DNA from 2 places in the Clostridium sp. CM039 genome. Region 2 is predicted to be linked to the other one. Evidence: riboswitches for the same ligand, from Rfam matches in the RefSeq annotation. Region 2 holds a riboswitch; the other holds the start of a gene.

Region 1 (12,607 bases), 1.3 Mb from region 2:
TCGTTTTCTTTTAATATTTTTGCAAATATATCATGTTCTTTTCGCGCTACTTCTAAATAAGGAATATCATCGAAAAGTAATCTTTCAAGAAGATTCGGTACTAAATTTTCTATTTCTCTACCGGGTCTATGTAGCATTACTTTATTAAGTTTTCCTATTTCAGAAGTTACATTTATAAATGATTCCATTTAATTTAGCCCCCTATTCGTTTTTGTTTATGCCATCATTATAAAGTGTACATTTATATAAGGAAAACCGAGAATTCTACTATAATTCCATATATATCGTACATGTAAGCTTTGTTATTGATTTAACACTGCTTATTTATGCTAAGCTTTATTTTACTCGGTAATACTATGGATGTTTCTGCTTGAAAATTTAGAATATTAGATTATGTGTATATATATTCATAATGTTTTAGTTTATTATGCATAATGCTAGAAATAAGGTATAAACATTCATAAAACTTTTTTTTGGTTATTTATACCTATAAATGTATAGCAATATCTAGATAAAGGTTACATAGCCTATATATTATTAGTTATTGCGTTAATAATTATGCATATAAACCTATTTTTCATCATAATATCGCACTGAAATCGTTAATGATATTATTTATTTACAAAATGTTCATAATGTTGATATATAAAAGGTGATGATGTGAGATAGAAAAAAAATAATTAAATTCCGGGAAGGCATCTATAAGGGGATTATTGTATTAAATAACAATTAATTAGATTGAGGTGGCGAAGTTCTTTTCTTTCCCTTGATTTTGAGTGATTTATTAATAGTTTATAGGGGGAAGAAAAAATAAGAAACCTTTACTATATTAGTAATGACTGGTATTATATCTAGAAAAGAATTAGTGTCGCAATTTATTTTGATGGGGTGGGTATTAATGAAAAAAGTAGTTACTATTAAGGATGTTACAATTGGTGAAGGCTTACCTAAAATTTGCGTTCCAATGGTTGGAGAAACTATTCCACAGCTTATAGAAGAAGCTGAAATTTTAAAAGGGATTGACTTAGATGTTGTAGAATGGCGTGTAGATTTTTTCGAGAACGCTACAAATATAGAGAGAGTTAAGAAAGCATTACAAGCAATTAGGAAAGTGCTAGTTGACAAGCCCATTATCTTTACGTTCCGTAGTGCTAAAGAGGGTGGACAAAAGGAGATTAGTACTGCATTTTATTTTGAATTAAATAGATTGATTTCTGAAACAAAGCTTGTTGAAGTTATAGATATTGAGTTATTTAACGATGAAAAAGATATAAAAGAATTAGTTGAATCAGCACATGAAAATGGCGTAGCGGTTATTATATCTAATCATGATTTTCATAATACGCCAGAGAAAGAAGAAATTATATCTCGATTACGTAAGGCTCAAGGATTAGGTGCAGATATTCCTAAAATCGCAGTAATGCCTAATTGTGCAGAGGATGTGATTGTACTGTTAGATGCAACGCGTATTATGAATGAAAGATATGCGAATGGCCCTATTATTACAATTTCTATGGCAGAAAAAGGGCTTATTAGTAGATTATCAGGTGAATTATTTGGCTCTGCATTAACATTTGGCGCAGTCAAGAAGGCTTCTGCACCAGGTCAAATTGCTGTAGTAGAATTACGTAGAACTATTCAATTACTTCATAATAATACGTAAAAAAATTAGAATGCAATAGGATGATTTAACGACATTTCAGAAGTCGTTAATATTACAGCTCCGCAGGAGATGATTTAATGATTGATATTTATTTCTATATTGCTAGTATTTGATTTAAATCGGATTAAGATCAAATTTGTTATAGGTACCATATATATATATAAGAGGTATGGCATGCAGGAAAGATTAGCACCTAAAATCGTAAGTGGAGCAAGTAAAGCAATATTCCAAGGAATCAAAGCGGAAATCATTATTGCTGTATTTTCTAAATCAATGGCTAAGAATGAGTTATCTAGTTCATTTTTCTCATAAGCCTTTTTATTTAACATATGAGTTAACATAACAGCAACGGATTGGCTGCAGCCTACAGTAGCGGTGAATATGCTTGAAATGACTATATTTTGAAAGACCCCATACCTAGAATTTGCCTTCAAAGTTATAGCTTCAACACTGTCTAACATTTTACTTCCCTCTATTAAACCTGCAAATGCAGAGCCTATATATATCACGAGGGATGATTTTAGCATAGAAATGATTCCTCCGCCTTTAAGTATCGTGTAAAGGGGACTTGATTTGTCTGTGTTATATCCGAAAACAGTAAACTTTATGCATTGTACTAGGGTTTCGTGTTGGATAAAGATGCTTAATAAAAAAGCCGTTAATATGCTTACAATCATAGATGTTTTAACATTTATCTTAAATGCTGAAAAAACAAGTATAACCAAAGCAGGAAGCAAAACAATTATATTTATAGAGAATGCATTAATTATTTCACTATTTATCCCGTTTGCAGAACTATGCAAGGGAAATATACTTGACACTATAGTGTAGAAAATAATTGAAATACCAAAGGGAACTATGCAGGTTTTAAACATGTTTTTTATATTTATATATATATCTGTTTCTGTAAGATACGCAATAAGGATTGCACTAGAAGACATAGGAGAACACCTATCACCAAAGTATGCTCCAGCAATAATTGAGCCAGCTGTGGCAGCAAGGTTTACACCACCGCTTCTTGCAACAACCATAAGGGCCACACCTATTGTACCGGACGTTCCGAGAGATGTACCTATTAAAAAAGATACGAAACAACTGGTTAAGAATGCAGATAAAATAAACATATTGGGCCTTATTAGAGTTATACAATAATAAACTATTGCAGGTACAGTGCCAGAGACAATCCATATAGATGTAATAGCCCCAATAAGAATAAAAATCTTTATAATTATGAGAGATTTTTTGCCCCCATTAAAAGACATATTTAACAAGCGTTTTAGGGGAATTCCTCTTTTAAACTCCACTAAAATAAAGAGGATTAGCCCAGATATTAATGGATATGCAAGAAATATGCCTTTTAAAACACTCAAAACTAAAAGTGCAAATGTAACAATAAAAGCTATAATTAAATCCATTGTCATCACCTACTTTAAAAAAATTTAAATTAAGCCTATAAGCATTTCATTTATTGTCATTAGTATAACAAAAATAATACAGGTATTCAATAAAAAGTATAACCATAAGTTGCTAATATTGCATCGCTACAGGTAACGATTTAATCAATTTACCAAGAGGGTATAGAATTATATCGCGATTTATTAAGGTATAAATTTAAAAAATTAAAAGCGATTGGCATAAACCAATCGCTTTTATATTTAAATTTAATAAGCTCTTCCCCAAATAACTGTAGCTTTAGATGGTTTTCCACAACATAAGCAAACGCCTTTTTCTTCTGGCATATTAAATGGCATGCATCTAGAAGACGCACCGGCTACTTCTTTTACTTTTTCTTCGCAAGCGAGTTCTCCACACCATGGAGCGCTAACAAATCCTAAAGTTTTATCAAGAAGTTCTTTTAATTCTTCTACGGTGCTCGCGTTAAAGGTTCGGGTATCTTGTGCATTTTTAGCTTTTTCAAATAAAGATTTTTGAATATCTTTTAAAATCTCGGGTACTAATGCTTCTAGTTCTGACATTGGAACAATTATTTTTTCGCGGCTATCCCGTCTCACAAGTACTACTTGGTTGTTTTCTATATCTTTTGGACCAACTTCTAAACGTAGCGGAACACCTTTCATTTCGTATTCGCTAAATTTCCATCCAGCCATTTTATCGCTAATATCCATTTTTACACGTGAAAGCTTTGATAATATATTTTTAAGTTCTGTAGCTTTTTCAATTACGCCTTCTTTATGAGGTGCAATTGGAACTATGATAAGTTGAATTGGAGCTACTGCTGGTGGCAGTATTAGACCATTATCATCACCGTGAACCATAATTAAAGCGCCGATAAGTCTTGTAGACATTCCCCAAGAAGTTTGGTGAACATAAGCAAGTTTACCTGTTTTATCTGAATACTGTATGTTAAATGCTCTTGCAAAACCGTCTCCAAAATTATGAGAAGTACCACATTGAAGTGCTTTTCCATCATGCATTAAACTTTCAATTGTGTAAGTTTCATTTGCTCCTGCAAACTTTTCTTTTTCTGTTTTCTTACCTTTTATAACTGGAATAGCAAGGGTTTCTTCACAAAAGGTTGAATATATATTAAGCATTCTAAGAGTTTCCTCTTTTGCTTCTTCCGCCGTTGCATGAGCGGTATGGCCTTCTTGCCATAAAAATTCTGAACTTCTAAGAAAAGGTCTTGTGGTTTTTTCCCAACGAACAACGGAACACCATTGATTATATAATTTAGGGAGATCATTGTAAGATTGAATTATTTTTGAATAGTGGTCACAAAATAATGTTTCAGAAGTTGGCCTAACGCAAAGCCTCTCTGCTAGTAGCTCGTTGCCTCCGTGTGTTACCCAAGCAACCTCTGGTGCAAAGCCTTTAACATGATCTGCTTCCTTTTGAAGTAAGCTCTCAGGAATGAACATTGGCATATATACATTTTCATGACCTGTATCTTTAAACATTTGATCTAAAGTTTTTTGAATATTTTCCCAAATTGCATAGCCATAAGGTCTTATTACCATGCAACCTCTAACGCTCGCATAATCAGCAAGTTCCGCTTTTTTTACAATATCGGTATACCATTTTGCAAAATCTTCTTCCATAGAGGTAATAGATTCTACAAATTTTTTTCCTTTTGCCATAATTATTTTCCTCCGATTCAATAAAATATTTTAAAATAAATACAAAAAAACCCGTAAAAGGGCACTATAAAATCAATCATAGAATAAAAATAATAATATGTCAAGAAAACAATTCGTAAGGATTATTAATACCGCTTGTAAAGTTAACAAAGCATTTTTTTGAATCTATATAGGGTATAATATATGTGTTAACTATAAAAAAGCAATATAAGACAAAGGGTTAAAAGACAAGACCATATTAACCTTTCGAATATTTCTCCTAAAAATTTCTATATAGTGTATAGATATGAGGATAGAATTCGTGGTATGATTAAATATGTTGATTTTAGTCCATTAAATTTAAAATATAAATTATGTGAGGAGGAATAGCTATTTAGGTACATGAAAATAAAGTATCATAGTGCTTGTTATTTATTTAAATGTGACTTGCAAAAATAGCTAAAAAACATGGGGAATATAACTAACAGATTAATTAAAGAATTTTCAATAACTAAAGAACAGGCGGAAAGTGTAATTGAATTATTAGATGAAGGGAATACAGTTCCTTTTATAGCTAGATATAGAAAAGAGAGAACTGGGGGACTTGATGATATAATCCTTAGAAACTTTACAGAGAGGCTTATATATCTTAGGAACTTAGAAGAACGAAAAACAGATGTAGTACGTCTTATCGGTGATCAAGAAAAACTAACCGCGGAAATTGAGGAGTCAATAAGAAAAAGCGAGACATTGACAGAAATAGAGGATATATATAGACCCTTTAAGCCTAAGAAAAGAACTAGAGCTATCATTGCGATAGAAAAAGGGCTTAAACCTTTAGCTGAAATTATTGTATGCGGCGAGTTTAAGGGTGATATAAATGAGTATGCAGAGAAATTCTTAAGTGAAGAAAATGCAGTAAATAGTACTTCGGACGCACTTCAAGGTGCTGGGGATATTATTAGTGAAATGATTTCAGATGAAGCTGATTACAGAAAGTGGATTAGAGCATTAGTGCATAATCAAGGAAATGTTGAAACTAAAGGCGGTTCTGATGACACTACTCCATTTGAAATGTATTATGAGTATAAAGAAGGGGTTAAATCTATTCCACCGCATAGAATTCTTGCTATAAATAGAGGCGAAAATAGTAAGATACTTTCTGTGAAAATCAAAGCCGATAATGATAAGATTACTCAGTACTTAAGAGCTAAATGTTTAAAAGGGAATAATGAAACTGATAAGTATATAGAGTTAAGTATAGGTGATTCCGTAAAAAGACTTATATTCCCATCAATTGAGAGAGAAATAAGGTCCGGACTCACAGAAAAGGGTGAAACTAGCGCTATTGAAATATTTAAAGCTAATTTAAAGGCACTCTTAATGCAGTCACCTATAAAAGGAAAGGTAGTGCTTGGATTTGATCCTGGGTTTAGAACAGGGTGCAAAATAGCGGTGCTTGATGATACTGGTAAGCTTTTAGATATAGCTACAGTATACGCTACTGCGGGCAGTAAGGACGGTATTCAAAAATCTATAGATATTATTAAAAAATTGGTAATTAAGCATAATGTAGAAGTAGTGTCACTCGGTAATGGGACTGCTAGTCGTGAATCTGAAGAAATTTTAGCGCAGATAATTAAAGAACTTAAGGATGAATGCTCAAAAGATTTGTACTATGTTATAGTCTCGGAAGCGGGAGCCTCAGTATATTCAGCGTCAGAGCTTGCATCTAAAGAATATCCAGATATAGATGTATCTATTAGAGGAGCTATTTCTATAGGGCGAAGACTTCAAGATCCATTAGTGGAGCTTGTGAAAATTGACCCGAAAGCTATTGGAGTTGGACAATACCAACATGATGTAGCAGCTAAAAAACTCGATGAATCCTTAAAAGGAGTAGTTGAAGATTGTGTTAATGCTGTTGGCGTAGATCTTAACATTGCAACACCCTCTTTATTAGCTTATATATCAGGGATAAATGCTGCTATAGCTCAAAATATTGTAGCGTATAGAGAAGAAAATGGTAAGTTCAAAACTAGAAAAGAATTATTAAAAGTGAAAAGATTAGGAGCAAAAGCATATGAGCAATGTGCAGGATTTTTAAGGGTTATGGAGAGTAATGAATTTTTAGATAACACCTCAATTCATCCAGAAACGTATAATGCTACTAAAAAATTATTGGATTTTTTAAGGTACACAAGAGAAGATCTTAAATCTTTAAACTTTAAAGATTTGGATGATAGACTAAAAGATATTAATATTAATATGGATGAGCTTGCACAAATATTGGAGATAGGTGTTCCAACTCTTAGAGACATTATTAAAGAAATTAAAAAGCCTGGTAGAGATCCAAGAGAAGAACTACCGAAGCCGATATTAAAAACGGGTGTAGTTCAAATGTCCCATCTTAAACCGGGAATGAAACTTATGGGTACTGTTAGAAATGTGTCTGACTTTGGAGCTTTTGTTGATATTGGAGTTCATCAGGATGGGTTAGTGCATATAAGCCAGTTATCAGATAAATTTGTAAAGCATCCATTGGATGTGGTTAAGGTTGGCGATATAGTAGAAGTTAGTGTGATAGAAGTTGATGAGAAAAGAAAAAGAATATCATTATCAATGAAAAATAATTAATTAATATGTTGCTTATTTTACTGTATTTATATATAATTAAATTATAAAATAAAATTTAATAATCTTCAGGGCGGGGCTAATTTCCCCACCGGCGGTAAAGCCCGCGAGCCGTAAGGCTGATTCGGTTTAACGACATTTTGGAAGAGAGTTTTCCTTCCGAAGTCGTTAAGACAGCACCCTTGGGTGATGATTTGATTCCGAAGCCGACAGTATAGTCTGGATAAAAGAAGATGTGATATATATATAAATTTGCCCTGGCATAGTACTATGTCAGGGCTTGTATTATATCCATCCCTAGGAGATATAGTTAATTAGGGGGCACTAAAAATGAGAGACGAAAAACTTGTTAAACTAATCAAAATATCACTTTTATCTGTTATGGCTTTTCTTTTGATGTACATTGAGTTACCAATACCGATTTTCCCTGATTTCTTAAAAATTGACATCAGCGACCTGCCAGCACTTTTAGGGGCCTTTGCATTAGGACCAATAGCGGGAGTAGTTATTGAACTCTTTAAAAATATATTACATGGAATGCTAGCTACTAAAACAGCCTTCGTTGGAGAAGTAGCAAATTTTCTAGTGGGTTCATGTTTAGTATTAGTATCGGGATATATTTACAAGGCCCGCAAAAGCAAAGGTGGGGCTATTGCTGGATTATTAATAGGAGTAATTTGTATGTCGATTTTTGCAGGGATATTAAACTATTTTGTTGTTTTACCTTTATATGAAAAAGTATTAGGATTCCCAGTAGCTAGCGTTATAGAAATGGGATCAAAAATAAATCATAACATTGTCGATTTGAATTCTTTCATTATTTGGTCAATTATTCCTTTTAATTTACTTAAAGGAATGGTATTATCAGCAATGACCTTAGCTTTATATAAGAGTGTTTCGCCTATACTTCATAAAGAGAATATGGAGAGAGAATACAAAAGTAGAGAACAAAAAATATAAAAAACACTGGTATATAAATAGGGACTTATTTCAAAGATTTTAAAAAAAGGGTATTAACAAACTAAAGGATGACTTCTGCACAATGCAGAAGCCATCCTTTAGTTTTATTGTTCACCATTCACAATTAACCATGCTTTTAAATGTAGATATGGATGTTTTAGGATATATTCCATATCTATTTAGCTCTAGTAAAGAATCTCCTCTCTTTACGCTTCCATTATTAACAGTAACAGCCATTCGTATTCCTATTTTAGGCAGAAGGGTTAATACATCATCGTTATGGTGTCCATAAGGATAAGATAGATAATGGCTGCCGGTTAGTTCCGTATTTTTTATTAAATCTTTTTTTACATAATCTAAAGGTTTTGTAATTAAATAACCCTTGTTATTCTCTGTTTTATGTAAATTATGGGTATGGTTTGAATATTCAAATACATCAGTAGTTTCAGAAATATTTTTCCAACTTAAGAATTGTTGTGTTTTAGGATTAAATTCAACACTATTATCCTTGACATAAGATGTAATTAAAAATTGTGCAGCTTTAAAATTATATTTCTTCAAAATAGGATAGGCATAAATGTAGCTACTTAAATATCCATCATCAAATGTTATACATACTGATTTTTTAGGTAGTTCCAAATTCCCTAAAAGCCACTGTTCTAATTCAGCTAGATTTATTGTAGTGTATTTATTAGTGTATAAGTAGTCCATTTGTTGCTGAAAATTTTCAAGATTTAATACTACACCATTATTTGTAAATGTGTTTTCTTTTTTCTTTAGTAGATGATGATACATCAATATTGGTATTTTTTTTGACACACCTTCAGTTTGATCAAATGTTCTAACAATCGGATCTTTAAGCGTTGTTGATAAGCGTGGGATGTTAGATGAATTATCTACTGGTTTTGGTGATTTACTCTGAGAATCATCTGAAACTATTGTGCTTTTACTGGAAGTTGGACTAGCTAAGGAATTGCATCCAACCAATAGTAATGCAAAAAATAGTGCTAATATAATTTTTTTGGTCATAAATATTACCCCTTACTCTAATATATTTTAAACAGTTCACCCACATTATACCATTTTATTCTCATGCTTGCTAAATTTTTAGTAGAGAATAAAAAAAAGACTGGCAAGAGCTAGTCTTTTTACGCTATCTGCTATAGGTGTCGATTCCACATAATTACTGCATCTTCCCCGTTATCTTCATAATAATGACGTCTAATGCCTTCATTTTCAAAGCCATACTTTTGATATAAGTTTATAGCAGCGAAATTTGAACTTCTAACCTCTAAGGTTATTGCTGTAACTTTTAGTTTCCTGCAAATTTTAAATAAGGCTTCCACGATGAGGTCGCCGCCGCCATGACCACGGGCATCAGGGTGAATTGCAACATTAGTAACATGGGCTTCATCTATAATTAGCCACATTCCTCCATAACCTACTATAGAATTGCCCTTTTTTAATACAACATATTTAGCAAATTTATTATCTAGTTCACTTTGGAGTGATTCGTAGCTCCATGAAATAGGAAAGCTTAACTCGCTAATATTGAGTATGGATTTAATAGATGATGCGTCCATTGGGCAAATTTTAAAATCGCTATTCATTTTTTATTTGCCTCATCTTTTCTTCGTACTCCCTCTCAGCTTGCGGCTGCCTAAGGTAAATAGGCACTGACGAGTATATATCATCGAATGTTCCATTAGATAAAAGGTTGAGCCCTAATTCGCCTAGGGATGAAGCCTTAGCTAAGTTTAAATGCGCTGGAGCAAAATTGGCTTTAGGTAAATTTGCTATAAGTTTTTCTTTGAATTTGAAAGTTCCATCTCCTACAAAGGAAATATTGCAATTTTTCTCTTTAAGCATATTTATTAATTCATCTAAGGAAATATTAATATAGTCACTGATGCGGGTGAGCTCGTAATTATTAAAAGTATATAAGGCAGTATAAACATTATCTCTTAAAGCATCTAGCAAAGGACAAATAATTCCATCTGTATATGCTAAGTTATATGCTAAAGAATCTAAGGTAGATACAGTTACAAAAGGCTTTTTTGAGCCTTGGCTTAACCCCTTAATGGTAGCCATCCCTATTCTAAGGCCTGTAAAGGAACCGGGCCCCTTTGATGCTACAAAGGCATCAATATCACTTATGGTTATTCCTGTATTTTTTAATAATTCATCAATTATAGGCATAAGTATTTGAGAATGTTGTTTTTTATAATTAAAAGTTATTTCACCAAGAACTTTGTTATCGTCAAGGATAGCACAAGTTGCTGATTGTGTAGCAGAATCCAGACTTAAAATCTTCATAGTTTTATCTCCTTTATATAATCATATCTTTTATCAGAATATCGGATGTTGATCTTTCTGAAATCATCTCCCAATCTAGGAAGTTTTTCTATGGTAATGGATAAATTATTGGGTGGAATCAGTTCTTCAATATAATTAGCCCACTCAATAATACTAACGCCATCACTAAATATATATTCATCAAAGCCTATAGCTGCTATTTCGTCAGGGTCATTTACCCTGTAGACATCAAAATGATATAATTTCAAGCGACCTGTATATTCATTTACAATTGTAAATGTAGGGCTTGTGATATGATCTTTTATATCTAAGCCTTTTGCAATTCCTTTTGTTAAATGAGTTTTGCCAGTGCCTAAGTCACCAATTAAGCAAACTATGTCCCCTGAATTTACATGTGAACCTATTAATTCGCCTATTTTATAAGTTTCGTCTACTGTAGTTACTATGTATTCCATAAGTTTCACCTCACTAAATATTTTATCCTAAAACATAGAAAAAGAAAAGGCCTCAGTGTTTCCTAAGAGATTAAAATATAAAAAAATCTTGCATTTATTTATAACACGTGATATAATTCAGATGTATTTTAGGGGTATGGCTCAATTGGTAGAGTAGTGGTCTCCAAAACCATTGGTTGTAGGTTCGAGTCCTACTACCCCTGCCATTTTTACATTTTTACATTTTTGCATTTTAAAAGTTAATAAAGGGGTATGGCTCAATTGGTAGAGTAGTGGTCTCCAAAACCATTGGTTGTAGGTTCGAGTCCTACTACCCCTGCCAAATAAAACCTGTGAAATTATTTTCACGGGTTTTTACGTTACTTATTTAAATATGCATTATAATGAATCATTAAATTTTAATGTTAGGCATCTGAAAAAAACTGGAGGGTATGTAATGCAACTATATGACATAGTAGTAATTGGGGGAGGTACAGCAGGCCTTGCAGCAGCTATTTCAGCTAAAGAGCACTATAAATGTAGAATTTTGATTTTAGAAAGAGAAAATCAATTAGGCGGAACAATAAATCAGTGTATTCATAATGGATTTGGCAAGAATATTTTTAGTGAAGAATTGACAGGACCGGAGTTTGTGCAGAAATTTATAGATAAAGTTAATAAATTGGGTATTTCATATAAATTAAATACTACTGTTTTAGATTTAAGTAATACTAAAGAAATTAATGCAGTGAATGCGTGTGATGGGATTTTTAAAATTGGAGCGAAAGCTATAATAATTGCGACCGGGTGTAGAGAAAGGCCAAGAGGATTTTTGAATCTGCCAGGTAGTAGATGTGCAGGTATATACACGGTGGGGTGTGCACAGAAATTTATAAATATAGAAGGATATATGCCAGGAAAAGAAATAGTTATATTGGGTACAGGAGATATTGCATTAACAGTAGCAAGTAGGCTAGCAATTGAAGGAGCTAATGTTAAAGCTGTAGTTGAAAGTAAAGATTTTATTGAGGCAACTGACAAAAAACTCATTGATTCCCTGAATGATTTTAATATACCTTTAAAAATAAAACAGAAGGTGGCGGATATCAAAGGCAAAACAAGGCTTGAGGGGATAACTTTAGTAAAAATTAATAAAAATAATGAAGTTATTAAAGATAGTGAGGAATATATTTCTTGTGATGCGTTACTATTATCTGTAAACTTATACCCGGACAATGAATTAGCAAAACAAGTAGAAATACTAATTAATGAATCAACAGGGAAAATTGAATTAAATGAAAGTTCACAAACTAATATAGCCGGCGTCTTTGCCTGCGGAAGCGTAGCTATTGGTTATGATTCTTCTGAAAATGTGGTAAAGCAAAGTTATAACATAGGTATTAGCACTTCGCAATACATAAAGAATTCTAACATCTAGTACGTAAACTTTTATGGTTTACCAATATAAGTGAATTTAAAACTGTTAGCTTATTTTAATGGTTTTTTTTATTTGTGTAAATATA
Region 2 (12,607 bases):
CTTCTTTTATTACGTAATATGTATCGGCGCTAAGTTTCTCACCTGAAATTCCAGATTTAGCATTTAATTTTGTAATTTCAGAAGTTTCAATATTAACAGACATTTTATCTTCTATATCATTTACCCTCTTTAATGCTTTCTCGGTTGCTTTTTCTGCGTTTCCACCATATACCTTTAATTGAACAATTGTGCCCATTAGGTAGGTCTCTTTTTCAACAGGTTTTGTATTACCTTTGCAAGATGTTAAAAGTATTGAAATAGACAATAATAACAGTATACGACATGTTTTACGTGAACCTTTTATGGTACATCACCACCCCTAGATTGTTTTTAAATACAATATATATTATAGCATATATGTATTTAAAATAACCTCCCTATATTACTTGAAATATCCATAAAAACACGTAAAAAGTTCTTTATGTCTTTGTAATTTTACAAACACTATTACAGATATAATAATATCAGACTTTTCAGAAAGCTACAATCATTTTTCAACTTTATCAATTTAAACTGCATTATAAAGAATAAAGGTATAGAATTAAAACTCTATACCCATTTTTGAATAATATTAAATTTATTTAATTCTAATAATCCCTTTGATCCCCATTTAAAATATTCTCTATTTCTACTGCTATTTCACGACCTTTTTTGTAAGAATTAAGCCTATCCTGTGGGATAGAGTCTTTATATCTGTCCTCACCTGAAAGAAAATCTACGATTCCTTTCTTTGCACTTGGCACATCTCCAACGTGGTCTATTCCATTAACTTCTCTTATTTTTGAATTGTCCATGAATATTCCTCCTTATATTTCTTAAAGATACCTAGTATTTTTTAATACTCCTGCATCTTTAATATTATAATTATAGACTTCCCAATTTATAATTTTTAATGTATTAATGCATTACTTGAGACTTATGGAAGTGTTATTTTGCTTAAGATTGGTTATCTAAAATAATATAAACTTATATATAATTCTATAAATTGCATATATGATAAACATATGTTATACTAATTTAAATTTTATAGTATAATATTTAAATAATTTCTAGGGGAGGGTACTTATGGAAGATAATCTTAAAGATACTTTAAGAAAAAATATGCTACATCAAAGAAAAAGTATGAAGATTCAAGATGTAAGTAATTTTAGCAATAAAATTATAGGCACAATTATGGAGTTACCTGAATTTATAAATTGCAAAAATATCATGTTATACCTAAGTTTCAATAAAGAAGTTGATACCTATCCTCTTGCTAAGTGGTGTTTGGATAACGGTAAAACAGTAATTGCACCCTATTGCATACAATCTAAGCGAGAAATAATACCTTTTAAAATAAATAATCTTACTACTGATCTTTCTAAATCTAGTATTGGTGTTATGGAGCCAAAACATGACTCATTAGATAAAGTTAATATTGAGGATATAGATTTAATAATAGTTCCCGGCGTAGTATTTGATAAACATTGCAATAGGATAGGTTTTGGTGCTGGTTATTATGATAGATTTTTACCTAAAAAGACGAAACTTACTCCTACTATAGGCATAGCCTATGACTATCAAATAGTTGATAAAGTGCCCACTGGTGAATATGATGTGCCATTGGATTTCATAATCACTGAAAAAAGAATAATATTTCCCGAATAGCTAATTATAAATTTCTTAAATTTCTTAAAATAATTATATTATACCGATGTTGGAGGTGATCACTTTGAAAAAAAGAATAGCTGCTTTCTTTGATATTGATGGTACTCTCTATAGAGATAGTTTAATTAGTGAGGTATTCAAAAAATTGATTAAAAGCGAAATAATAGAAAATGATAAATGGTACAAAGAAGTAAAACCCTATTATGTTAAATGGGATAAGCGAATAGGAAATTATGATAATTACCTGCTTAAAATGGCTGATATTTATACCGAGGCCATAATTGGACTTCATAAGTGTCAAATCGAGTTTATTGCTAAGCAAATTGTAAAGCAAAAAGGGGATAGGGTTTATACCTACACCCGTGATAGAATTAAATGGCATAAGAGCCAGGGTCATATCATTATCACTGTATCAGGCAGTCCAATAGAACTTGTACGCGAAATGTCTATAAAATACGGGTTTGATGATTATATAGGAACAAAGTATCAATTGAATAAAGATAATATTTACACTGGTGCTATTATTCCTATGTGGGATAGTGTTAGTAAGCATGCCGCCATAGAACATTTTGTTTGTAAATATAATATTGATTTGGATCAAAGTTATGCTTATGGAGATACTTCCGGAGATTACTCTATGTTAAAGTTAATTAGTAACCCTACAGTAATAAACCCTACTAAAGAACTACTCCTAAAAATTCTAGACGATGATGCATTAAAAGAAAAAATTAATATAATGCTAGAAAGAAAAGATGTGGTTTACAAGCTAAAACCAGAGCACATTGAAATATAATATTTTAATCTAAAAAATTAAAAACAGAATGGAAGTCCGCAACCTTCCATTCTGTTTATTATTTTTTGGTTGAAAATTTCTTTTTGGATACTACCGAATAAACAATCCATATGAGAAATAAACTTCCAATTGTTATATTTGTTATTACATTTTTTAATAAAGGTAACCCTTGTCCGAGGAAAGTACCAATTAGAATCATTCCTCCCATTGAAATTAAAACAAGCTTATTTAGTTTTATATATTCATCTAAATTTTCGCCCTTATATTTTTTCCCCTGCTTCTTCTCAAAATTCAAACCAGAAACAACAGCCGATGCACCCATCATAATAAATATAATAGTAAATACACTATCGCCTATACCCATTTGGACTACCCCCATTCTACTTATCTTTAAGAATAGTATATCATAAGTATAGATGAAAGCGAAAAAAGTCTAGGGGTGCATAACAGTTAATAATTGTTATGCACCCCTAATGAATACCCAAAGTAGTACCTAAAAATCAGCTGAATAGCAACTTTGGAATTTCTCCGAAGTGACTTGCAATAAGAAACGTATAAACTATTAAATTTGATTTAGAATTTCTTAATCGAATTTCCAGTTTTAAGTTCGTTTGCAATGCACGCAGGAGAATTTTTTTGTTCTATTATTTTAAATTTCTTTTAATAAATTTGCCATTTCTATTGCAGTTACTGCAGCATCATACCCTTTATTACCTGCTTTTGTACCCGCTCTTTCAATAGCTTGCTCGATATTCTCAGTAGTAAGAATTCCAAAAATAATTGGAACTCCTGTTTCGAGTGATACAGATGCAATTCCCTTAGTTACCTCACCAGATACATATTCATAATGAGATGTAGCGCCTCTTATTACTGCTCCTAAACATATCACACCATCATACTTACCAGACTTAGCCATTTTTTTTGCAACTAGAGGTATTTCAAATGCACCAGGCACCCATGCAATTTCAACATTTTCTTCTGTAACTCCGTGACGTTTTAAACCATCTAGTGCTCCCGTTAATAATTTTCCACCTATAAATTCATTAAATCTTGCTACTATAATCCCAAATTTTAAACCTTCTGCTATTAATTTACCTTCATACGTTATCATTTCTATTCCTCCTATTAATTTAATATCATATTGTTTACTTGAATGTGCTTAACACTTATACTCGTTCAGGGTCAAGTAAATGTCCCATTTTTTCTCTTTTAGTTTGCAAATAGAACTTATCTTTTTCATTGTGATTCATCACTATTGCTACTCTTTCAACTATGTCAATACCATAGCCTGAAATTCCTGTTATTTTTTTAGGATTGTTAGTCATGAGTCTTATTTTTGTAGCACCTAATAGTTCCAATATCTGAGCTCCAATGCCATAATCTCTCATGTCTACAGGGAAACCTAAAGCTACATTTGCTTCTGCGGTATCCATTCCTTTATCTTGAAGATTGTATGCCTTTAGCTTATTAATTAACCCTATTCCACGTCCTTCCTGCCTCATATAAAGCAATATTCCATTTTTCTCTTTTGCTATTGCTTTCATGGCCGCATCATATTGTTCTCCACAATCACATCTCATAGAGCCTAGTGCATCTCCAGTAAGACACTCAGAGTGCACCCTAACAAGTACAGATTCACTACTTCTTACATCACCTTTGACTAATGCTACATGATGCTCTCCATTTATCTTATTAACAAATCCATAGATAGTAAATTCACCATATCTAGTTGGCATTTGTGCCTCCGTAACCATTTCTACAAGGCATTCAGTTTTTCTCCTGTAAGCAATTAAATCTACTATGGTAATCATTTTTAAATCATGTTTTTTCACATAATCCATAAGCTCTGGTACCCTAGCCATTGATCCATCTTCATTCATAATTTCACAAATCACACCTGCAGGATATAACCCTGCAAGTCTTGCTAAATCAACAGCAGCCTCTGTATGACCGCCCCTATTTAATACGCCACCCTCTCTTGCTGCTAGAGGAAATACATGGCCTGGTCTATTGAAATCTTTTGATGAAGCCTCCGAATCTATCACCTTTAATATAGTAGTTGCCCTCTCTGCAGCTGATATTCCTGTAGTGGTAGTTACAGCATCAATAGAAACAGAAAATGCTGTTCCATGCACATCAGTATTATTTACCACCATCTGATTTATATTTAACTTATCTAATCTATCTTTAACTATAGGCATGCATATAAGTCCACGTGCATACCTAGCCATAAAATTTATGTTTTCCTGAGTAGCTTTCTCGGCTGCTATAATTAAATCTCCTTCATTTTCCCTATCTTCATCATCTACCACAACAACCATTTTTCCATTTTTAATATCTTCTAAAGCTTCTTCAATAGTATTAAATTTATACATTTTTCCACCCCTTAATTATCACTTTGTGCTGTAATCATCACTTTTGGCGATGTAATGTTATTTGCTGTGTCTACAACTGATTGCTTATACAAATCCATTTTTTTCGAGAAAATCCATACCAATAGATTTCTTTTTTTCTGGAGCTTCACCATATTTAAGCAGTTTTTCAATATACTTCGCCATCATATCACTTTCAAGGTTAACCTCGTCACCTACTTTTTTACTAATTAAAGTAGTTTCACCTCTTGTATGAGGTATAATTGATACTTTGAAAATGTTTTCATCAACATATGCTACAGTTAAACTAATACCGTCAATTGCAATCGATCCTTTATGTACAATATACTTTAATATATCCACTGTAGTTTCTACAGACACCCAAGTGGCATTTTCTTCGATGCAAAAATCTACAATAGTTCCTATTCCGTCAATATGTCCACTTACTATATGGCCTCCTAACCTATCACTAGCCATTAATGCCCTTTCCAAATTGACATGAGAACCAGATTTCAATTTCCCTAAATTACTACTTCTTATAGTCTCCGCCATTACATCTACACTGAAGCTATTTTTATTAAATTCTGTTACGGTAAGGCACACTCCATTTGTGCTAATACTGTCACCAATCTTTATTCCACATATAACCTTTGTAGCTTTTATGGTAATTCTCGCAGACCTCGCACCTTTTTCTATAGACTTTATTTCTCCAATTTCCTCAATTAACCCTGTAAACATCTATTCACGTACCCTTCTATCATAATGTCCTCGTTAAATCTAGTTACTTCAGTATCCGTAAGCAATATAGCATCACTTACATGTTCTATTCCCTGTCCTCCTACTGGAGTCTTACCTGTTGTTCCGCCGAATATTTTCGGGGAAATAAAAGTAATAACCTTATCAACGATGCCTTCTTCTAATGCAGCATAATTTAGAGTACTGCCACCCTCAATCAAAATACTATCTATCCCCATATCACCTAGTACTCTCATTAAATAGTTTAAATTCACTCGGTTATTTTTACTTGGCGTTATAATAACTTGTGCGCCTTTTTGTTTAATAGCTTCAATTTTTGTCTCTTTCGCAAATTTTGTTGTAACGACAATAGTTTTTGTTTTTTCATCACATTTTAACACCTTTGCATCTATTGGTATTTTTGCTGTGCTATCTATAATTATCCTTATTGGGTTTTTGCTAATTATGCATTCTCTTCTTGTAGTAAGTTCTGGATCATCACTTAGGACAGTTCCAATTCCCACCATAATTCCAGTTACCATATGCCTTAATTCATGCACATACGCTCTAGATTTTTCATTACTTATCCACTTTGACTCACCAATAGAAGTTGCTATTTTTCCGTCTATTGTCATAGCAGTTTTCATGATGCAAAATGGCTTTTTATGAGTTATGTATTTTACAAATATTTCATTTGTTTTCTTTATTTCAGTTTCCATTATGCCCGTAGTTACTTCTATGCCACTACTTCTTAGAATTTCTATTCCCTTCCCTGCAACTAATGGGTTAGGGTCTATCATTCCAATTACCACTTTAGATATTTTATTTTGCACTATAGCATCAGCGCAAGGTGGCGTTTTACCATAGTGTGCGCAAGGCTCTAAAGTTACATACATTGTTGCACCTTCTACATTTTCTTTGGCATTTTTAAAAGCATTTACTTCTGCATGTGGTCCACCAAAATATTCATGATACCCCTCACCGATTATCCTATTATCTTTTACAATAACAGCGCCAACCAATGGATTAGGATTTACAAACCCCACCGCTTTTTTAGATAATTCAAGAGCTCTTCTCATATAATAATTATCCAATTTATCACCCCTAATTCTATAATTCTGGTGCCAATCTTCATAAATATTTCTCTCTTAGTATGCATAACTTTGATCAAATAAAATCATATATGTGGCTAAAATAATAAAAGCCCTGAAAACAAAGTTTTCAGGGCTCAATAAGCTAATTATATATCTAGTCAAATCATCACCTATCGGTGCTGTTAAATCATCACCTACCGGTGCTGTTCACTAAATATATTCACAATAAAATATAAAAGCAGTATTAACTATTTTTCATAGTTAATAAATGAAAATCTCCTATATTTATCATTATTCTCCTTCTCTCATCCAGACTTTACTGTCGGCTCTGGAATTAAACCAGATCTACCTTTCGGCTCGCGGGCTATACCGCCGGTTGGGAATTTAACCCTACCCTGAAGGATCTATTAAATTTTCAACTTAAGAATACCACTTTGTTATTTTAATGTCAAGCGAATCTTATAAATATAAACAATTAATCAAAATATTAGCTATAAACACTTTTAAATGATTTATTTGTTTTTTTTATTTCTTGTTTCATTATTTTTAATATTTACATCATTCGTATGCATATCTTTGTCATTATCAGTTCTCTTAATTCCTACTGAAGATAATTGCTCATTAGTAAGTTTCTGCTTTATACTCATTTAAAACACTCCCCTTTCTTCATTTATATTTTCCACTGGAAGAGAGATTTATACTACTATGATTTTCCCATCTATTCTAAAAAATTTATAAATTTTTATCTTGTAATAATTTTATATTTATATATAAGTTAATTAATCTTTAATTTACCGCTTTACATAACTAACGTAATAAAGTAATATTGTATTTATAGAATTCATAAAGGAGTGTTAATAATGAAAATTAAATTTAACTTACTAATTGTGGCAATACTTTCAACCGCTATTTTATCTGGCTGCGGAAACACCCCCACAGCTGATAATTCTTTAAAAGATATACAAGACAAAAAAGAACTAATAATTGGTCTTGATGATAACTTTCCACCAATGGGATTTAGAGATAAAAGTGGTGAAATTGTAGGCTTTGACATTGATATGGCAAAAGAAGTAGGCAAGCGAATGGGCGTAAAAGTAACCTTTAAACCAGTAGAATGGGACGGAATTATATTAAGTCTAAACAATAAAGATATTGATGCCATATGGAATGGATTAACAATAACAGAAAAGAGAAAAGAACAAATTGCTTTTTCTAAAGTATACCTTCAAAATAAGCAAACAATTATTGTAAAAAACAAGTCAACTATTTCTAAAAAAAGTGATTTAACTGATAAAATTGTAGGTTTGCAAATGGGTAGCAGCAGTGAAGCTGCACTTGCTAAAGATTCACTACTTACTAACTCACTAAAGGAGGCCAAGAAATATTCAAACAATACAGAAGCGCTACTCGATTTAAACGCTGGTCGTATTGATGCTGTTATAGTGGATGAGGTAGTTGGAAGATACTATGCTAGTAAAAAACCTGGTGATTATAAAGTTATTAATGAAAATCTAGGAGTAGAAGATTATGGCGTAGGTATAAGAAAAACTGATACAAGCCTTACTGCAGAAATAAATAAACAACTAGATGAAATACAAAATGATGGAACTGCCAATACTATATCAAAGAAATGGTTCGGCAAAGATATAATCAAATAATAATTATGAATTTTTTCTGAAGGAGTGTTAGATTTGGCTAATTTTATAGACATTACAACTTATATTTTAAAAGGGAGCCTCTTTACAATTGAATTGTATTTTGCAACAATAATCTTTTGTTTGCCTCTTGGAATAATAGGCGCACTAATCAAAGTTTCAAATTTAAAAATACTTAGTAAGATTGTGGACCTCTATACTTGGTTATTTCGCGGAACACCCTTACTTCTCCAACTGTTTTTTACATATTTCGGGTTACCTATTATAGGCATTAAATTTTCTCCTTTTACTGCAGCCGTTCTTACCTTTTCTTTGAATTACGGAGCTTATTTTACAGAAATATTCAGATCCGGTATTCAATCTATAGATAAAGGCCAATACGAGGCCGCTAAAGTCTTAGGCATGAATTATAGACAAACTATGTCAAAAATAATACTACCCCAAGCCTTTAAACGGATAATTCCACCAACTTGTAATGAGGCGATTACTCTAATAAAAGATACCGCTTTAGTAGCTGCAATTGGATTACAAGATTTACTAAGAGCTGCTAGGGAAATTGTAACTAGAGATTTTACAATCGCTCCTTTTTTTATTGCCGCAATAATATATTTAATCTTTACTTCTCTTATTGTGTTGGCTTTTAAAAAGCTTGAAAAAAAATATTCAATTTACGAATAAAGAACAATGTGATAAATAAAGGATGGTGCTACTATGGATTTACTCAAGATATGTAAAATAAATAAAAGTTATGATAAAACCCAGGTTTTAAAGAATGTATCTTTAAGTTTGAAAAAAGGCGAGGTAATATCAATTATCGGTCCTTCTGGCTCTGGGAAAAGCACTCTGCTTAGGTGCATAAGTGGTCTTGAGCATATGGATAATGGACTCATTGAATTTAATGGCGTAACTATTGCAGAATCTAAAAAGAAAATTAATAATATTGAATCAATTAATGCTGCTAAAAAAATAGGTATGGTTTTTCAAAACTTCAATCTATTCCCTCATAAAACCGTTCTTGAGAATATAATTGAAGCTCCTATTATAGTAAATAATATAGATAAGAAAGATGCTATAGACATTGCAGAAAAATTACTTTTAAAAGTGGATTTAATAGATAAAATAAATTCTTATCCTTGTACTCTCTCTGGTGGACAAAAGCAAAGAATTGCAATTGCTAGATGTCTTGCAATGAATCCAGAATTAATTCTTTTTGATGAACCAACTTCTGCATTAGACCCTGAACTAGTCAGCGAAGTGTTGAAGGTCATTAAATCTCTTGCCATTGATAAAATATCACTCATAGTAGTTACCCATGAAATGCAATTTGCAAGAGAAATATCAGATAGAATTATTTTCATGGAAAATGGAGAAATACTAGCGAACTCCACTCCTGAATTACTATTTTCTAATTCTAACCATGCCAGGGTAAAACAATTTTTAAACCTTGCATAGCTATGAAATCAAACCTTTATAAAAATTATAAAAAATTCAACTATAGGAATGACACTTTTTCCATGGCTTCTATGTCTTAATTCACAAATCAATTAATTATTAAATCACATTTTTCTAACATGTATTATATAATATTTAGAATTAATATATAAAAAGGAGCATTACTGATCACAATTTCAATTAAATCTAAATACAATAAATTTTTGGCATCTTGGGGAATAATAAATTTTTATGGCCCCCTAACTTCAAGAAAATCAACATTTAAGGAAATTAATAACCACAATAACAAACAAAAACACCCAATCAAAATATCCGATATAAGCATGATTAGAGGGTTTAATTAATATAAGATAGAAATGAAGATACTGATGTTATATGGAATGGATTAACAATAACAGATAATAGAAAATAAAAAAACAGGAATTATTATCTACGTGGTAACATGTGAGATAATAATTCCTATTTTCACTTATTTACTATACTAATTACTATTTAATAATTAAATTAAGAGCTTGGTCTAGATCGGCAATAATATCCTCAACATTTTCAAGACCTACTGCCAATCTTATTAAACCATCACTTATACCAGCTTCTAATCTTTCCTCTGGTGAATATGGTGAATGAGTCATTGAAGCAGGATGTTCAATTAAAGTTTCAGCATCTCCTAAACTAACAGCTATACTACAAAGCTTAGTGGAATTTATAACCTTTTTACCTTCTTCAATTCCACCCTTTATTACAAAAGCAATAATCCCGCCTGGAAGATCCATTTGTTTTTTTGCTAATTCATATTGAGGAAAACTTTTAAGTCCTGGGTAATATACGTTTTCTACTGCTGGATGGGCTTCTAAAAATTCAGCTACAGCCATTGCATTTTTGCAATGTCTTTCCATTCTTATTTCTAGTGTTTTCATTCCTCTTATAATCAAAAATGCATCAAAAGGACTTAAACTAGCTCCAGTCATATCCTTAACACCAAATAATCTAACTCCGTCAATAAATTCTTTAGATCCAACAGCAAAACCAGAAATTACGTCTCCATGCCCATTTATAAATTTAGTTCCAGAGTGTACTACAACGTCTGCACCTAGTTCTAATGGTCTTTGTATGTATGGAGTGCTAAATGTATTATCCACTATAACCATACAATTTTCTTGTGCGTGGGCAATCTTTGATATTTCCTCAATATCTGTTATAAGCAATGTTGGATTTGCAGGTGTTTCTAAGAAAATAACTTTTGTATTTTCTTTCATAGCATTTCTAACATTTTCTGGATTTGAAACATCAACAAAAGTAACTTCAACACCATATCTAGAAATACCATGAGCCAAAAATGCATGAGTACAGCCATAAAGCGTTTGTGCTGCAATTATATGATCTCCAGCCTTTAACGCTGTCCACATAGTTGAAGATATAGCTCCTATGCCTGATGCCATAGACATACAAGCTTCTCCACCTTCAAGCATGGCCAATTTTTCTTCTAAAACTGTATTAGTAGGGTTCCCAAGTCTTGTATAAATATAGCCATCTTCCGTTCCTGCAAATCTATTTCCACCTTGCTGTGCTGAATCAAAAACAAAAGTAGCTGTTTGATGTATTGGAGTAGCCAATGCACCATATTGATCTTTCTTATTTCCTCCATGTATAGCTTTAGTTGCAAATCCACTATTACGTAAATGTTCTCTATCCATTACAATTCCCCCCAAAGTAATTTTTTCTTTATATACAAATATATAAGCAATTTTCCCGCCACTTTAACCAAAATATTCCTTTAATTCATATATCAAATTCACAATTCAGCACCGCAGGTAATGATTTAACTACTGTTTCCTATATTATTTTTAATATTTTAAATAATACTATAAAAAATTCCAGTGTATTCAATTAAATTTTATTGAATACACTGGATTTTTTTATAACCACTAATGAAGTAATTATGTAAAATTTTCTTTACATATGGAAATATTTCTTTACATTTCAATGCTGGAATATTAGCAAAAAAAATTATATCCATGTTATCCCATAGTTTAACGACATTTCAGCTCTACAGGAGATGATTTACTTATCACGTATTTTATATTTGTTAATCTTATTTATAATAGTAGTGTGTGAAACCCCTAATTCCTTTGCTGTTTTTCTCAAACTTTTATTTTTTGAGAGTGCTGTTACTATAGCCTGTTTTTCACAAATCTCAACTACTTCTTTAAGCTTTAAACCTTTATTAACATCCAAATCATTTTTATTTTTTTCAATGCTCACCCCTACTATATCTCTAAGGATATTCTGTGAAGATATAAATTCTCCATCACACAAATTCATTGCCCTCTCAATTACGTTTTGTAGTTCTCTTATGTTCCCTGGCCAATTATATTGGAGTAATTTATTTATAAATGAAAGCTCTGTGCCCTTTATTTCCTTGTTTAATTTTTTATTGAATTTGCAAATGAACAAATTAACTAAAGACGAAATATCCTCCAGTCTATCTCTAAGAGGTGGAATAACTATTGGAATAACATTTAATCTGTAATATAAATCTTCTCTAAATTTCTCTTGTTTAATCATCTCTTCTAAATTCCTATTAGTGGCTGCAATAATTCTTACATTTACACTTTCTTCTTTTGTACTACCAATCTTCCTAATAACACCCTCTTGAAGAACTCTTAAAAGCTTTGCCTGTAAAGCTACAGACAGTTCTCCTATTTCATCTAAAAATAAGGTTCCACCATTTGCTTCTTTAAAAAGGCCTTCTTTTCCGCTATTCATTGCTCCGGTAAAACTTCCCTTTTCATAACCAAACAACTCGCTTTCTATCAAATTATCTGGAAGTGCTGCACAATTTATAGTTATAAATTGGCTGTT

What was found. Region 2 has a riboswitch for FMN ahead of ribD (bifunctional diaminohydroxyphosphoribosylaminopyrimidine deaminase/5-amino-6-(5-phosphoribosylamino)uracil reductase RibD). Riboswitches for the same ligand answer to the same signal wherever they lie in the genome.
Region 1: it holds a riboswitch for FMN, as region 2 does, so the genes downstream of both, ACWJJ2_RS12060 (ECF transporter S component) here and ribD (bifunctional diaminohydroxyphosphoribosylaminopyrimidine deaminase/5-amino-6-(5-phosphoribosylamino)uracil reductase RibD) in region 2, are expected to answer to the same signal.

What each region holds. Positions count from the first base shown of each region.
Region 1 covers NZ_CM143649.1:2,590,723-2,603,329, reverse strand. The annotation lists gene arcA (arginine deiminase) at 1-188, opposite strand, end outside; gene aroD (type I 3-dehydroquinate dehydratase) at 899-1,663, shown strand; gene ACWJJ2_RS12075 (Na+/H+ antiporter NhaC family protein) at 1,738-3,078, opposite strand; gene proS (proline--tRNA ligase) at 3,325-4,761, opposite strand; gene ACWJJ2_RS12065 (Tex family protein) at 5,209-7,377, shown strand; FMN riboswitch at 7,435-7,613, shown strand; gene ACWJJ2_RS12060 (ECF transporter S component) at 7,705-8,334, shown strand; gene ACWJJ2_RS12055 (polysaccharide deacetylase family protein) at 8,446-9,363, opposite strand; gene rimI (ribosomal protein S18-alanine N-acetyltransferase) at 9,495-9,944, opposite strand; gene tsaB (tRNA (adenosine(37)-N6)-threonylcarbamoyltransferase complex dimerization subunit type 1 TsaB) at 9,937-10,650, opposite strand; gene tsaE (tRNA (adenosine(37)-N6)-threonylcarbamoyltransferase complex ATPase subunit type 1 TsaE) at 10,647-11,105, opposite strand; tRNA gene ACWJJ2_RS12035 (tRNA-Trp) at 11,236-11,311, shown strand; tRNA gene ACWJJ2_RS12030 (tRNA-Trp) at 11,352-11,427, shown strand; gene ACWJJ2_RS12025 (NAD(P)/FAD-dependent oxidoreductase) at 11,542-12,522, shown strand.
Region 2 covers NZ_CM143649.1:3,850,444-3,863,050, reverse strand. The annotation lists gene ACWJJ2_RS18145 (FAD:protein FMN transferase) at 1-196, opposite strand, end outside; gene ACWJJ2_RS18140 (hypothetical protein) at 588-794, opposite strand; gene ACWJJ2_RS18135 (5-formyltetrahydrofolate cyclo-ligase) at 1,066-1,647, shown strand; gene ACWJJ2_RS18130 (HAD-IB family hydrolase) at 1,694-2,440, shown strand; gene ACWJJ2_RS18125 (hypothetical protein) at 2,499-2,804, opposite strand; gene ribH (6,7-dimethyl-8-ribityllumazine synthase) at 3,090-3,551, opposite strand; gene ACWJJ2_RS18115 (bifunctional 3,4-dihydroxy-2-butanone-4-phosphate synthase/GTP cyclohydrolase II) at 3,607-4,815, opposite strand; gene ACWJJ2_RS18110 (riboflavin synthase) at 4,900-5,550, opposite strand; gene ribD (bifunctional diaminohydroxyphosphoribosylaminopyrimidine deaminase/5-amino-6-(5-phosphoribosylamino)uracil reductase RibD) at 5,535-6,641, opposite strand; FMN riboswitch at 6,935-7,048, opposite strand; gene ACWJJ2_RS18100 (hypothetical protein) at 7,154-7,288, opposite strand; gene ACWJJ2_RS18095 (amino acid ABC transporter substrate-binding protein) at 7,502-8,299, shown strand; gene ACWJJ2_RS18090 (amino acid ABC transporter permease) at 8,333-8,974, shown strand; gene ACWJJ2_RS18085 (amino acid ABC transporter ATP-binding protein) at 9,008-9,748, shown strand; gene megL (methionine gamma-lyase) at 10,237-11,439, opposite strand; gene ACWJJ2_RS18075 (sigma 54-interacting transcriptional regulator) at 11,807-12,607, opposite strand, start outside.